Regions from separate parts of the Acholeplasma brassicae genome, predicted to be linked through region 2. Evidence: a T-box and tRNA genes for the amino acid it is inferred to sense, from the RefSeq annotation. Region 2 holds a T-box; the other holds one or more tRNA genes.

Region 1 (8,079 bases), 700 kb from region 2:
CCTTATTTTAATGGGGCGGTTAACAACCAGTGAAATTATCGAAACTTTAGTCATTCAATTGGTCTGGGTAATTGTCTTAAACCTTTTTTGTAGCTTTACCTTTAGTTTGATTAAGAAACGCGTCGTCAGTGTGGGAGGGTAAAATGAAAAAGTACATCAAATTATACCCTTATTACGTCTCAAGAAGTATTAAGGCGAGACTCGCTTACCGCTTTGATGCGGTGATTGGTATCTTTGGTTTCTTACTTGAAAATGCCATCGTTTTCTCAACACTGTATTTGACTATTAGTGCGATTCCATCCTTAAATGGTTGGGATATTAATACCATGGGTTTTTTATATGGCTACTACTTAATTCCAAAAGCAATCGATCACATTTTTTCGGATCAAATTTGGCAACTAGCAAATGGCGGAATCACAAGAGGCATTTTAGATAAGTACTTAATCAAACCCATTAACCCGTTATTTCAGTTAGTCGCTGAAATGATCCAACTAGAAGGGTTTGGGGAATTAATCCTTGGCATATTATTTTTGTTTGTTTTTACACCCAAATTGGGGGTTAGTTTTAGTGCAATACAAATCATTTTGCTTGTTTTGTGTGTATTTTTTGCCGTATGGTTCTTTTTTGCAATCAAACTCATTTTCGGTTCGATGTCTTTTTGGACTAAAAGAAGCATTGAAGTGATGACGACCATTTATGATTTCTCAAACTTTGCTAAATATCCGATTGAAATCTTTAGTGGCGCAATTCGGTTTACATTGACTTATTTACTGCCATTTTCGGTGGTCATTTTCTTTCCGATACGTGCGTTACTTTTTGGTGGTAATCTCTACCTTCAGACACTGTATGTGATGCTTGCCTCAATAGGAATGTTAATGCTATCTTTATTTATTTGGAATCAAGGGTTAAAACGCTACGAAAGCGCAGGCAGTTAATCGTTTGGACACCAATTTGGTGTCCTTTCTTTTTTTGCCATATTGACCTATAATAAGAGATGTGATCTTTGAATCAACTGAGATTAAGTTCACTTTTATCAGAAGGGAAGCAATGCGATGACGATTGAGGAAAACATCAAACAAAACCTCATTAAAAAAAGACAGATTCTTGTCGATAAGAACGTGATGGAATTAGACGAACTAAATGCCTTAATGAATCGACTTTCAAGAAGACAAGTCATTTTGTTTAGTCTTTCTGAAGTTAAGCGCTTAATTTTGTTTCTAGAAGATGAGAAGCTGATTCATGCACATGAAACGGTCATCATGTGGGCTTGTGGGAAGTTAAAGATGTCAGAGGCAAAAAAAGAGATTATCGCTATTCATCAAATGGCAAAAGAAACAAACGATCACGTAAAAAAAGCCTATTATCACGCAATTGCACAAGGTTTGTCTGTCGTTCACACAAGGACTCACCAATTAGGGCTAATGATTTACGAACTAACCGCCATTGTTATTTCTTTAGATAAAGAATATCAGCTTGAAGTAAAAACACGATTAAATTGGTATTACAAGCAAGTCAATAACTACATGAATTACGACACAGAACATTTACAATGGGCAAGTTTCATAAAAAGATGAAATTGAATGATTTAATAAAGACGTAAAATGATATACTTGATATAGGGAGTGATTTATATGCATGATCAAACAGTTCGATTTAAAGATGTGGGGATTTACTACATGCTTTATGAAAATAAAAATAAGGAAACCTTGGTTTTATTACACCCGTATACTTCGAGTATTTCGGTGTTTGATAATCAAATTATCGCTTTGAAGAAAGATTATCAGTTGTTACTAGTTGACTTGCCGGGTCATGGAAGAAGTGGTGTATCTCGTAACGTATCAATCAAAGACATGCCAGAAATAATTAAGGTAATTCTTGATTTACTTTCAATTGAAGATGCGCATTTTTTAGGTATTGAGATTGGCTCGCTTGTTGCTCAAGCGTTCGGCCAAGTCTATCCTGAAAAAATCAAGTCATTAATTTCGATTGGTGGGTTCTCAATCTTTCATGATTCTTTCAAAGCCATTAACAATGAGTTATTAAAAACCAAGTTTTTACGTGCCTTCAAATGGGCATTTCTCTTTAATGCCTATAAAGCGTATTATTTGAACAATGCATGCATTAAAGATGATGCAAAAAAGAAATTTGAAATCTCACAAAAGAACTTTAAACGAAAGGGCTTATTATCAAAAAGGGGCATTAGTCGGTTCTACAAGCTTGGTAAGCAAAAGAAAGCATACCCAGTTTATGTCATTTGTGGCGAATACGAATTAGAGGTCATAAAAGATGCTTGTATTCAGTTCGAACAAAAAGTACCGAAAGCGCTTTTAGAGGGATTCCAGCGCGCTAAAACAGTAGTTCATTTGGATCAACAACGTCTGTTCTCTGAACGCGTGATAACGTTTTTAAAAACACTTTAAAAAAAATAGTGATAGAATGATTGTGTGTCATTGGTATCACTATTTATTTTTTTATCATTGGAGGGGAATTACTATGGAAAAATCAAAACGTAAAATAGCACTGGATTATTTTATAACGAGTTTTAATGGGATGGCGCTTGGTTTATTTTCAACCTTAATCGTAGGTGTTATTATCGGACAATTAGGCAATTTAGTGGGTGAGGTTTCATCCTTAAGTAAAATCTCAGAAGAGCTTTTAAATCTTTCAACCATTTTAAAAAGTTTTATGGGCATCGGTATTGGTGTGGGTATGGCAGTTAGTTTAAAATTAGACGGACTAAAGTTAGTAGCAACCTCGGTTGCTGGTGGGGTTGCTTCAAGACTTTACAATGACCCGATGGTCATATATATAACTGTATCATTGGTGTATTTTTTCTTAAGATACGCGATCTCAAAAAAAACACCAATCGATATCTTACTCATTCCTTTTTCTGGGCTGATGATAGGTTTTCTTGTTGCCTATTTGATAGGTTCACCTATCAGCGAATCCATGAAAGCTTTTGGTACATTCATTGATCAAGCAACGACGTTACAACCATTCTTTATGGGGATTGTGATTTCGGTTGTGATGGGCATGGCACTAACTGCACCGATATCAAGTGCTGCTATCGCAATTGCGATTAGTCTTGGAGGCATTGCTGGCGGTGCAGCGGTGGTCGGTTGTAGTGTTCAAATGGTTGGCTTTGCTGTTATGTCGAGAAAGGATAACAATATAGGTTCGGTCATCTCTGTTTTCATAGGTACTTCCATGTTGCAGTTTAAAAACATCTTAAAAAAACCGATAATTTGGTTACCTACAATTCTAGTTTCAGCTATTTTAGGACCAATCTCAACGGTCTTATTCAAGATTGAAACTGGTCCGACTGGGGCAGGGATGGGAACATCCGGTTTGGTTGGACAGCTCGTCACCTTTGACGTCATGGGGTATAGCGTTTTAGTTGTTACACAAGTTGTTTTACTTCATATAATCTTACCACTGGTACTAATCTATGTTACGGATTATTTCTTTAGAAAGTATCAACTCATTAAACCTGGGGATTTAACCATATGATAATTTAATCGATATAGGCGATTATCACTTGATATTTATGTGATAATCGCCTATAATATAAAAGTTGGAGAAATACCCAAGTGGCTGAAGGGGCTGGCTTGGAAAGCTAGTAGGGCGTGAAAGCGTCGCAGGGGTTCGAATCCCCTTTTCTCCGCCATAAGAGTAAAATAGGTCTGATACATTCGGTATCAACCCTTTTTTTTGTCTTTGTTTAGCCATTTCTATATATTTTTATTGTGTTATAATAGGTAACTCCATAGGTGTCAAATCCCCTGTTTTGATACAATTTTAGTAGAAATTAAGAAACCTTTACACGATTACATTTGAAAATACACGATTTGAAATGATTTTACACGATTATAGTTGAATTGCTGAGTATTTCAAATTATCGATTACCGAAGACATCATACGTTCGACATATAAAATAGCAGATTAGTACGATGTTTTTTTTGATAAAATGTTAAAAGGATTTGACATTTATTCGACTCTTTGATATGATTGAAATGTAAAGAAGAATTTACATTATTAGGAGGAATACAATGAAAATTAAGAAGGCTGATGAAATGGAAATGCAAATCAATATTAAGTCATCAAGATTAGCATACTTTTTTGTGGTAATATCTCTATTAGTTTGGATAATAGTTGATTTTGTCCGAAGTTCTGATTTTCCATATATTCAATTATCTATTATCTGTTTGCAAAATGCTATTTTTTTTGGAAGTAAGGCGTATTTAACAAGGAAAATGACTCGAGAAAAAAATGAAAAATAATATTAAATTTCTAAGAAGAAAAATGGGTTTAAGACAGGAGGATGTAGCTGAAAAAGTAGACGTCACACGTCAAACAATAATTGCAATTGAAAATAATAAATATAACCCTACACTTGAACTCGCTATAAAATTAAGCAGATTATTCGATAAACATGTTGACGAAATATTCCAACTTGATGATGAAATAAAATAGATCCTACAATCCACATTTGCAGAAACACTTTTTATACAAATAATGTTCAATGAAAATCTCAATTAATAAAGAGTTGTAGATGGGTTCGATACCCAACAATATGTAGATAGTGGAATAACCTATTTTGATACATACAAATTACTGCTAAAAAATATTGTAAAATTAAAAGGCTAAACTAAGGCATAATTTAGGGGTGCGTAAATTTTGATAGGGGTGCATAAATTCTGCGAAGGGTGCGTAATTGTATTAAAATAGGTCATGCAACACATATTGAATGCATAGGTTTGATACAAAAGTATCGAGCCTTTTTTTGTGCCTAAATTTACCGAAAATAGACATAGTATGCCACTTTTTAGTCGATTTTTGATATTTTATCTATTTATAGTCTGATGTATCAATCTGAAATTTAAGAGGTTAGTATTGGCCTCTGCTAAACTTTTTACACGATTTGAGAGGGGGAGTGCTAAAATTTTTACACGATTACCAAAACTTTATATGAATTACGATATAAATGCAATACGTATGTATACTGATATCTCCAGTCGTGATGGAATTTATCAATAGAAATGTTATAATAATAATAAACATTTCGCATAGATCAAATTTGAATTAACTTAATAGGCTTTATAATTGGGAGAAATCTAACATGGAACAACAATGGAACAGCATAAACAACGAAAAGGATATCGAATATGTTTCAACTCTTTTTGGGTATTTTTATGATGCTTGCATTAAAGAGGTAAAATACATTAGTGGATCTTATGTAGGTGATGATTCAAGGATGAAGCCAATTGATGACCTTAGACAAGTATATATGATTATTCAAAAGCAAAACAAAGAACACTCTGTTATAGAATTTTTATTTGATGGAGTAGAACGTTTTAATCTTGTTCCAGCAAATGAAGAATATGACTCTATCATAAGTGGGTTGCTTTTGAAGAATAGATAATCAGATTTATTTTGCTAACTCACCAGATATAAAAATTGATGAACTAGATAAAAACTCAAACTGGTTAACATGGATAAAAGCTAAGTCTCTAAAATGGAGGGTGAGATAAATAAATATATAGGCGATTCATTAGTCTATGTCTATAGAGATTGATAATCACTAGTTTTGTAATATTGAAAGTTGATTCAGAGTAAGAAACTTATGTATTATTTTTATGTATGTTTTAAGCAAATGATTGTGGAGAAAGTGTAAAAATCTAGCAATCTCAAAGAAAGGAATTTTTGTTAATGAGCAAATTATGTAAAGCAGAAAAGGAACTCTGCAAAATTATAAATAGTGAAGTATGGATTGAACTCAAGAAAAATTTCTGGATGTTATACTTCATACAAAAGATTAAGAAAATGACTATTTACAAAGTTTTACACGAAAATACTGTATATGTATTTGCTACCAAATATCAAAAGGGAACTGAAGAAATATTTATTTTAAACGATGAGTTAAAAAGCAAATGCATTGAAAAACATAGAAGATATATTAGTTGGACGGGGGACTATAAAACTTTATTTCAAGAGTCTTTTAGATTTTTGCTAGTAGATTACGATTTTAGTTTCAATTATACTGAATTTAAAAATGCGGTTGATGAGAATAACAAATTCTTTTATTATGGACCGGTTTATTGCGCAAGTTTCTACAATGATTACAGTTGTATCAATTTTATATTATTAGTTCAAAGAGGAGATTGGGATGTTTACATCACAGACAAATATTCTACAGTTCAGTCTGAAATTCGTGGTGGGCGATATTTTTCAGATGGATTTCTAGCTTTAAAATCTTTTAGCAAATATGACATCAAGGATATTTCATCAAATAGAAATTATATATCACTTATTGGTCAATGCATATACAAAGAAATTAATATTTACAATGAAGTATATGGTATCACATTGAAGAATTAGGTTATTATCATCTGACAAGTTAGAGCGAAAAGAATATTGTGTTAACAATTAAAACGATTTGGTTATAGCGGTGCTTAAATTAGTTTTAACCACTGTAGCATATACATTGTAATGGAGGATTTCACATGAAGAGGATTAGATATTTCTTAGATAAAAAATCTTTTGGCAATACAGTATCTATATACGACAATACTGACTGGTATTTCATAGTAATAAAAGATCGTGGATCATATCATTATTCTGCAATGTCAAAAGATAAGAAGCACTATTATAATATAGACACCCAGATTAGAAATCTAGGATATGATGTTATTGATAGTGAAGAAATTGATCAAAAAATAGAAGTTAATTTAAATAGTATTTATCAGACTGATGTACCTGATTACATTCACTTATTAATGCAGACTGGAAGCATTTATGGTGAAAAAATTAATAAACGTTATAAACCAAAACAAAAAAAGTTTGAAGAACAAGCTGAAGAGTATTTCAAAATCAATCAATCAATGTTTTCTGAAATATTAAAGGATGCAATATATGGCTCTATTGAATCTGCCTTATTGAATCGTTTGCCTGTATTCATGAAACATAGATTTTATCGAAATTTTAAAAAGGGTATCGAAATACATTACGAAGGAGAATATAAAAACACTTGGTTTCAGTGTATATTTAGTGAAGAAGGATTAATGTTATTGTTTGATGGTTTCGTTCCAGAAAATAAATATAGTCCTGATGGATATTTGGAGTATAGGAATTTCTCGAGTAAAGTCGATTTATATGAATTTATAATCGAAGCATTTAATTACTATCATAACAGGGTAATAAAACAGGATTTTGACTCAATCGAGCTTTTTAAAGAATATCACAATAAGCAAAATGGATCCAAGTGAATTGGATGTATAGGTTAAATTAAACAGTCATTATTAACAAATCCCCTTGTTAAGCCGTTTTTATAGGGGTGCTAAAAATGAGTTAAGGGTGCTAAAATTTATGATGGGGTGCTAATTTGTATTAAAATAGGTAGCATCACACATCAAATAGATACAGTTTTAGCACACATCAGAGTATAAAATAATACCCTCATGAGGCTGTTTTAATTACAAGAACCTTTTTGCACAATAGTGAATAAAAATAAAAGCTCATAATTTTGAGCTTTTTTTATCATTGTAAGTAGAGCTATATTAGTGCAGTGGCTGATGTTACACTAGTCATTGCTCGTATTTTTTTGTCATCAATCGAATATATTTTCAAGTAAGCAAGCCTAATTTTTCATATAGAATAGTTTTAAGACACAAAACTCATAATTGTATTATTGTGTATAAGTGTTATAATTTAATTAAATATCAAAGTTCATAAATTTTTGATGATTTCATTACAAAAATTTTTGGATTAGTCTATTTTATAGCAGTTTTAGCTTGACATTAATGACGACTCTGAGTCATTAGAAATAAGTGGTGTGAATTATTATGGATCAGGAGATAGTATATGAGAAAATTAATGAGTTTGTTGTTACTTTTAATTTCAGTCTTTTTATTTTTTGGATGTAAGTCAACGGACGAGGTAGACTTCAGTATTGAAATCGATGAGACGATTTTCGTAAACGAGAGTAAACAAATTAATATCGTAGATTCAAAAAGTGATGAGATATATCTCTACGAATCAAGTGATGATACGATTGTTAGTGTTAGTACAAACGGCCTAATC
Region 2 (8,079 bases):
ACGAAGAACGTCTACCAAAAGTCTTAGAAGCCTTTGGTGGTAGACCACAAATCCAACGCTACAAAGGTCTAGGGGAAATGAATCCAGAACAACTTTGGGAAACCACTATGGATCCAACCACCAGAACCTTACTTAGAGTATCACTTCAAGACGCAATGAACGCCGATCAAGTGTTTTCAATGTTGATGGGTGAAGAAGTCGAACCAAGAAAGAACTTTATTCAAGAAAATGCAATTTATGCATCGAATATTGACGCATAGGAAGGAGCTATCATGGAAGATAATAAAGACATCGATGTAATTTTACCGGATATCGAAAATTCAGACTACATCCACGGTAAAATCAAAGAAATCAATATCGCTACAGAAATGAAAACTTCATTCCTAAACTACGCGATGAGCGTGATCGTATCACGTGCACTACCAGACATTAGAGACGGGTTAAAACCAGTTCAAAGACGTATTGTTTACGGGATGAACGAACTTGGGAATACCGCAGATAAGGCTCACAAAAAGTCAGCTAGAATTGTTGGGGACGTTATGGGTAAGTATCACCCACATGGTGACTCTTCAATTTACGAGGCGATGGTTCGTATGGCTCAACCATTTAGCTATCGTTATCCACTCGTTGATGGTCACGGAAACTTCGGTTCCGTTGATGGCGATGGTGCCGCAGCGATGCGTTATACAGAAGCAAGAATGTCTAAGATCGCAATGGAATTAATCAGAGACATTGAAAAAGAAACCATTGATTTTGGTGACAACTATGACGGCTCAGAACAAGAACCACTCGTTCTACCTGCAAGATACCCAAACTTACTCGTTAATGGTGCCACAGGGATTGCGGTCGGTATGGCAACGAACATTCCACCTCATAATTTAAATGAAGTGATTGATGGTATTATGGCATTAATGAATAACCCAGAAATCTCAATCGATGAATTAATGAATTACATTAAAGGACCAGACTTCCCAACCGGTGGTCAAATTCTTGGGATGAACGGTTTAAAACAAGCCTATCATACCGGTAACGGCTCAATTGTTCTACGTGCTGAAACTCAAATCGTTGAACATAAAAACGGTAAAACGTCATTAATCGTTACTGAAATCCCATATCAAGTCAATAAAACCAAATTGATTGAACGTATTGCTGAGGTTGCAAAAGAAAAAATCGTTGACGGAATTACCGACTTAAGGGATGAATCAAGCCGAAAAGGCATGCGTATCGTCATTGAATTAAGAAGAGACGTCAACCCTCACGTGATGCTTAATAACTTATTTAAGTACACACAACTTCAAAGCTCATTTGGGATCAACATGATTGCCTTGGTGGATAATCAACCGAAAACAATCACCCTAAAAGACGCTTTATACTATTACTTAAAACACCAAGTTGAAGTGATTCAACGACGCACAATCTACGATCTTAGAAAAGCAGAAGAACGTAAACATATCCTAGATGGGTTAGTCATTGCCTTAGAAAATATTGATGCGGTGATTGAATTAATTAAGAAGAGCCCTAACGCTGAGGAAGCAAGAGCGAACTTAATGTCAACCTACTTCTTATCTGAAATACAAGCAAGAGCCATCTTAGACATGAGACTTCAACGTCTTACCGGCATGGAAATTGAGAAAATCAGAGAAGAAAATAATGACTTAACGATTAAAATTACAGATTACAAAGACATCATCGCAAGTGATGAACGTAAAAACGACATTATCCGCACAGAACTCTTAGAAATTAAAGAACGCTTTGGTGATCGACGTATGTCAGTAATGAATCTAAAAACAGAAATATCAATCGATAATGAAGACTTAATTCCAGTCGAAGACGTCATCATTACGGTCACACATAATGGCTACATCAAACGCATGAGCGTGGATGAATACAAAGCTCAAAACAGAGGCGGCGTTGGTGTGACCTCAATTAAAATGCACGACGACGATTTTGTTGAACACATTCAAATGACCTCAACGCATGACTACCATTTATTCTTTACCAACACCGGTCGTGTTTATAAGATTAAAGGCTATGAAATACCAGAGGGCACAAGACAGTCCAAAGGCTTGCCTATTGTGAACATCTTGCCATTTGAAAAAGGCGAGACCTTAGTCACATTCACTTGTATCAAAGACTTCCAAGACGAACATAAGTTCTTATTCTTTACAACCAAAAAAGGCATTGTAAAACGTACCATGGTTAACGAATATCAAAACATTAGAACCAACGGTATCATTGCCTTAGGTCTAAAAGAAAACGATGAAGTAATCTCAGTTAAAGTCACCGATGGCAAATCACACATCATCCTTGGCGCAACCAATGGTAAAGCCATTCGCTTTGATGAAAACGATGCTAGAAGCATGGGTAGAACCGCATCTGGTGTGCGTGGCATGAGCTTAGGTGATGACGATGAAATCATCGGAATGACTTCAATCCATGACGACAATGAGGAAATTCTTGTGGTGACTGAAAATGGCTATGGTAAGAGAAGTTACGCAAGTGAATACCGTCTACAAACCCGTGGTGGTAAAGGGGTAAAAGCCTTAAATGTCACCGATAAAAACGGAAAACTTAAAGGTCTTAAGAGTGTCGATGAAGACATGGACGTCATCATCGTATCAGATAAAGGTATGGTCATCCGCTTACACGTCTTACAAATTTCACAAACCAAACGTGCCACACAAGGCGTTAGATTAATTAACCTTAAGGGTGATCAAACCGTTGTTACATTAGCGGCAGTCCCACACGAAGACGATCTAATTGAAGAAATAACCGAAGAAAGAATCACGGATAGTAAAGATGTAACACCAGAAGTTGTTAGCGAAAATCCAACTGAGGTTTGATGGTATTTACAAAATACACACAATAAGATATAATAACAATACAAATAGTTGATAGAGATAAGTAGTTTATTTGTTCGTCATAGAGAGTTAATGGTCGGTGCAAATTAATCGTAACAATAAATGAAATCTACTCTGGATAGGTGCTAATCCCACCCGCTTAGAAAGCGTTAAAATGAGAAGAGCCAGTAACCTACGTTATTGGAATTAAGGTGGTACCACGGAAATACATTCGTCCTTAGGAAATTTTTTAACGATTTCTTAAGGACTTTTTTTTCTAAAAAACCAAACGTAAAAAGGAGAATAATTATGTTAGACATCAAATGGATAAGAGACAACTTAGATGAAGCAATCAAACGATTAAATACCAGAGGAAAAGACTTTTCTTATTTAAAAGAACTAGTCAATCAAGACGACAAACGAAGAGAACTCATCGCAGAAGTTGAACAATTAAAAAATAAACGTAACGTCGATTCGAAAAAAATAGGTGAACTTGCAAGAGCCAAAGTTGATACCACAGAACTTAAAGAAGAAGTGCGTCAAATCGGCGATCAAATTAAGGTCTTAGACGATCAAATCGCCATCTTAGACGAACAAATCAGAGAAACGTTACTCATTACCCCGAATCTCCCAAATGACTTTGTTCCTGTGGGATTAACAGATAAAGAAAATGTCGAGTTATATAAATGGGGCACACCAAAACAATTTTATTTTAAAGTCAAAGATCACACCGAACTCGGTGAAGCACTTGGTATCCTTGATTTTGAAAGAGCCGCTAAAATCAGTGGCCCAAGATTTGTTGTTGATAAAGGCTTAGGTGCAAGATTAGAGCGTGCACTCATTCAATTTATGATGGATACGCACTCAGAAGATCACGGTTATACTGAAATCATTCCACCATACATCGTTAATGAAGCAAGCATGTATGCGACCGGTCAGTTTCCTAAATTTAGAGAAGATTCTTATCAAGTCATTAGTGGTGATGGCGCTTGGTATTTAAACCCAACGGCAGAAGTACCAACGATTAACCTTCATCGCGATGAAATTATTGAGGGGGATCAATTACCAATCAAATACGTCTCATACACCACCGCATTTCGCAGTGAGGCCGGCTCTGCTGGTAGAGACACCAAAGGTATTTTAAGACAACACCAATTCAATAAAGTAGAACTCATTAAGTTCACACAACCGGAACAATCCTATAAAGAACTAGACTACATGTTAAAGAATTCAGAGAAGATTCTTCAACTCTTAAAACTACCTTATCGTGTGGTAACACTTTGTAGTGGTGATATGGGGTTTGCAATGGCTAAAACCTACGACATTGAAGTGTGGTTACCAGGTCAAAATACTTACCGTGAAATTGGTTCAATTTCAAATGCTGAAGACTATCAAGCAAGAAGAGCAAATATTCGTTTCAAACGTAATAAAGAATCAAAAACAGAGTATGTACATACCTTAAATGGCTCTGGTTTAGCCATCGGTCGTACCATGATTGCGATCATGGAGAACTACCAAAACGAAGACGGGTCAATTACCATTCCGGATGTGCTTGTACAATACATGCACACAACCATTATCAAATAACACAGTTTTACATATTTCTTTGATAATTCACCCATAAAGATAAGTTAGAATAGAGCCATAAGTTCATTTCTAACTTATTTTCTCCTTTTTTCTCAATATGATATAATTAAAGTGCCCCTACTCCAAAGGGCACTTTAAAACTATTCTTAGGAGGTACATACCATGAGAATCTATTTAGTAGAAGACGAATTTGACCTATCACAAATCATTCGAAAATACCTTGAAAAAGAAGGGTTTGAAGTAACGGTTTTCCATGATGGTGAAACCGCAATAAAACACACCAAAGACGATATCGATCTTTGGATTTTAGACATTATGTTGACGGGTGAAATTAACGGGTATGATTTAATCGAATCGATTAAGAAAAACCGTCCTTATGCCGCAACCATATTTACTTCAGCAAGAGATCATGACCTTGATCGAATCAGAGGGTTAGAACTAGGTAGTGATGACTATCTTGCAAAACCATATTCACCACGAGAGTTGATTTTACGAGTAAAAGCAATATTGAAACGAACTCAAAAACAAGCAGGTACGACATTAAATTACGACATCTATGAAGTCAATATTGAAAAGCGTACGATTCGTGCGAATGAAGAATTAATTGATTTAACCAATAAAGAGTTTGAACTTTTACTATTCTTTCTTGAAAATCCAAACCAAGCATTTTCAAGAGAACAAATCTTACAACACGTCTGGGGCGTAGACTATTTTGGGTCTGACCGTGTCGTTGATGACTTACTTAGACGTCTTAGACAAAAAATGCCTCTGTTAAAAATAGAGACCATTTATGGGTTTGGCTATAGGTTGTTGTAATGAGGAAGTTTAAATTATCGACGCAGTTGATTATACTGTTTTCTACTGTGACCTTATTTTCGTCCCTCGTTTTTGGATTAATTAGTTATAGAAACTATCAAACCGTTTATATGGGTTTGGCTAAAAATGAAGTCTCAACCTACATTGAAACGATTAAGTATCAACCAAGAGAAGTTGACAACAAATCTTACTTAGGTTACATTGACTTTATTGTCAAAAGAGAAGGATTGTTTAAAGTCAATTTGGTTGGTCAACCCATCTATTCAGACAACGTCAAAGAAATGACGAATAATAATGAAGCCATCATGCTAGAGATACTTGAAAAAGGTTATGCTGGTGATCAATTTGAAGTTCATACCAAAGACAAACAAACGTTTTATGTATTAATCAGATCGGTTTCAAAAAATCCAATCACTCAAGAAGATAGATATATTATTGGTGTTATGGATGATTCCTACATTAATGCATTAAAAGGGACGACTGCGCAAGAAGACGTACTACTTACGTTTTATGGCACATTCGTGGCATTTGCCATCATCACATTGATTGGAAACATCTCACTTGTTTTATGGAGTCGTTTTGTTGCAAATCGTGTAAAAAAAATCAAAAATGAAGTCTCACATTTTACAAGCTCTGGTTATCAAAACGAACTACGCTTAGAAGGAAACGATGAGATTAAAGAGTTAGCAGATGCAGTAGAGAGTTTAAGAATTGAGATTTTAAGAAACGAAAAAACAAAACAAGAAATGTTTCAAAATTTATCTCATGATTTAAAAACACCCATTTCGGTTATCTCATCCTATGCCGAAGCGATTAGAGATGGTGTCACTGATATATCTGATGCTCAAATCATTATGAAACAAGCAGATAAACTTCAACAAAAAGTAAAAATGATGTTAGATATCAATAAACTTGAGTACATCTCAGATAAATCAGAATACGAAGATATTGCATTAAAGAATGTGATTCAAAACGTGGTTAATAACAACCGTCTAAGACTTCAAGCATTTGATGTCATCTTAGATCTCGATGATTCAACGTTTAAAGGTATCAAAGAAAACTATCACACGGTGGTAGAAAACATCATTGATAACGCTATTAGATACGCAAAATCGACACTGATCATAAAGCTTAAAAATAAAGAACTGTCATTTTACAATGACGGTCCTGATATTGAAGAAAAATATATTGAATCGTTATTTAAACCGTATGAAAAAGGCTCTAAAGGTCAATTTGGCCTTGGGATGAGTATTGTACAAAAGACGGTTAACACGTTTGGATTAAGTCTAACAGTTAAAAATGCAAACCCAGGTGTCGTGTTTATCATAAAAGAGCAATAATTTGTTCTTTGGTTTTGATGTAATCATCTTTTGTTAAATCAGCCATGTGATTCACAAATTTAAAGTTCTCTAATTGATCATTTTCATACCTAGGAATAATGTGCATGTGAAAATGAAAAACGCTTTGTGAAGCGAGTATACCATTATTACTTAAAGTGTTTAATCCATCTGGATTGAATGCTTTTTTTATTGTCTTTGATAGTTTCGCAACGACGTAAAACAAATGTGATGCCACGTCAAGCGGTAATTCAAAGATGTCTTTATAAGCGACTTTCGGACAAACTAATGTGTGTCCCTTACTTGCCTGGGTAATATCTAAAAATGCAATCACAACGTCGTCTTCATAAACGATGTAAGCGGGAATTTCCCTAGAAATAATTTTTTCAAATATTGTTTGCATGAGTTCATGCCCCCTTTATAATTTTAGTATAGCATAAATAATTGTAATATATTATATTAAATGTTATAATTAGTTGGAATAATAGGAGGTATAAGTTATGAAAAAAATTCCTATCGGTGTGTCAGGTAGACATGCTCACTTATCGCAAGAACATTTAGAAATACTCTTTGGTCCAGGCTATGAGTTGACGGTGATGAAAGACTTAAGTCAACCTGGTCAATACGCGGCAGAAGAAAAGATCGACGTTATCTCTCCAGCGGGTAAGCTTCAGGCTGGTGTGCGTATCTTAGGTCCAGTAAGAAAAGCATCACAAGTTGAGATTTCAAGAAGCGATGCAATTAGAGGTAAATTTGTTGCACCGGTTCGCTCATCAGGCGATGTTAAAGGTAGCGGGGCATGTACATTAGTTGGTCCAAAAGGCCAAGTAGAATTAACTGAAGGTGTGATTGTTGCCGACAGACACATTCATTTCTCTTTAACAGATGCAAGTGAATTTAACGTCAAAGATGGTGACGTTGTTTCGATTAAAATCGATGGCACTAAGCCTGGTATTTTAGAAAATGTTTTATGCCGTGTTTCAGACAAGTTTGCACTTGACTGTCACATTGACACAGACGATGGCGCTGCGTTTGAAGTTCAAACTGGCGACTCGGTTACTTTAGTTAAAAAATATCAAATTATCGAATAAGCCTTTTTATTAAGGCTTTTTTTGCGGAGGCTATTCATGATAAGAAAACGCGACAACAAAAAGGTTTTTCGTGACCCGATTTATGGTTATATTAACGTTGAATACGACTTCATCAGTGACTTGATTGACTCTAATGAGTTTCAACGTCTAAGACGTATTAGACAACTCTCAGGTGTCTCGATGGTCTTTCATGGGGCAGAACATTCACGTTTTTCACACTCGATCGGAGTTTATGGTCTTGCGTATAAAGTCTTGCAAGAACAACAAGTCATCAAAAACTATTTAAATGAATACGAACAGGTGGTTTTTTTAACTGCTGCACTATTACACGACATTGGTCATGGCCCATACTCGCATTCATTTGAGCATGTCTTTGGCTTATCACATGAGGCTTACTCCGCTAAAATT

What was found. The T-box of region 2 lies ahead of serS (serine--tRNA ligase). A T-box ahead of a tRNA ligase gene usually reads a tRNA of that ligase, here a tRNA-Ser.
Region 1: it has a tRNA-Ser gene. The T-box ahead of serS (serine--tRNA ligase) is inferred to sense a tRNA for this amino acid. The anticodon was not compared.

What each region holds. Positions count from the first base shown of each region.
Region 1 covers NC_022549.1:1,184,119-1,192,197, reverse strand. Annotated here, with positions in the region: gene BN853_RS05590 (ABC transporter permease) at 1-142, shown strand, start outside; gene BN853_RS05585 (ABC transporter permease) at 144-935, shown strand; gene BN853_RS05580 (putative immunity protein) at 1,053-1,574, shown strand; gene BN853_RS05575 (alpha/beta fold hydrolase) at 1,632-2,420, shown strand; gene BN853_RS05570 (PTS sugar transporter subunit IIC) at 2,494-3,510, shown strand; tRNA gene BN853_RS05565 (tRNA-Ser) at 3,577-3,667, shown strand; gene BN853_RS05560 (hypothetical protein) at 4,050-4,280, shown strand; gene BN853_RS05555 (helix-turn-helix transcriptional regulator) at 4,270-4,473, shown strand; gene BN853_RS05550 (hypothetical protein) at 5,120-5,422, shown strand; gene BN853_RS05545 (hypothetical protein) at 5,710-6,378, shown strand; gene BN853_RS05540 (hypothetical protein) at 6,504-7,265, shown strand; gene BN853_RS05535 (Ig-like domain-containing protein) at 7,861-8,079, shown strand, end outside.
Region 2 covers NC_022549.1:5,760-13,838, forward strand. Annotated here, with positions in the region: gene gyrB (DNA topoisomerase (ATP-hydrolyzing) subunit B) at 1-260, shown strand, start outside; gene gyrA (DNA gyrase subunit A) at 273-2,843, shown strand; T-box leader at 2,883-3,083, shown strand; gene serS (serine--tRNA ligase) at 3,150-4,427, shown strand; gene BN853_RS00040 (response regulator transcription factor) at 4,590-5,243, shown strand; gene BN853_RS00045 (sensor histidine kinase) at 5,243-6,583, shown strand; gene BN853_RS00050 (HIT family protein) at 6,567-6,983, opposite strand; gene BN853_RS00055 (phosphate propanoyltransferase) at 7,081-7,671, shown strand; gene BN853_RS00060 (HD domain-containing protein) at 7,708-8,079, shown strand, end outside.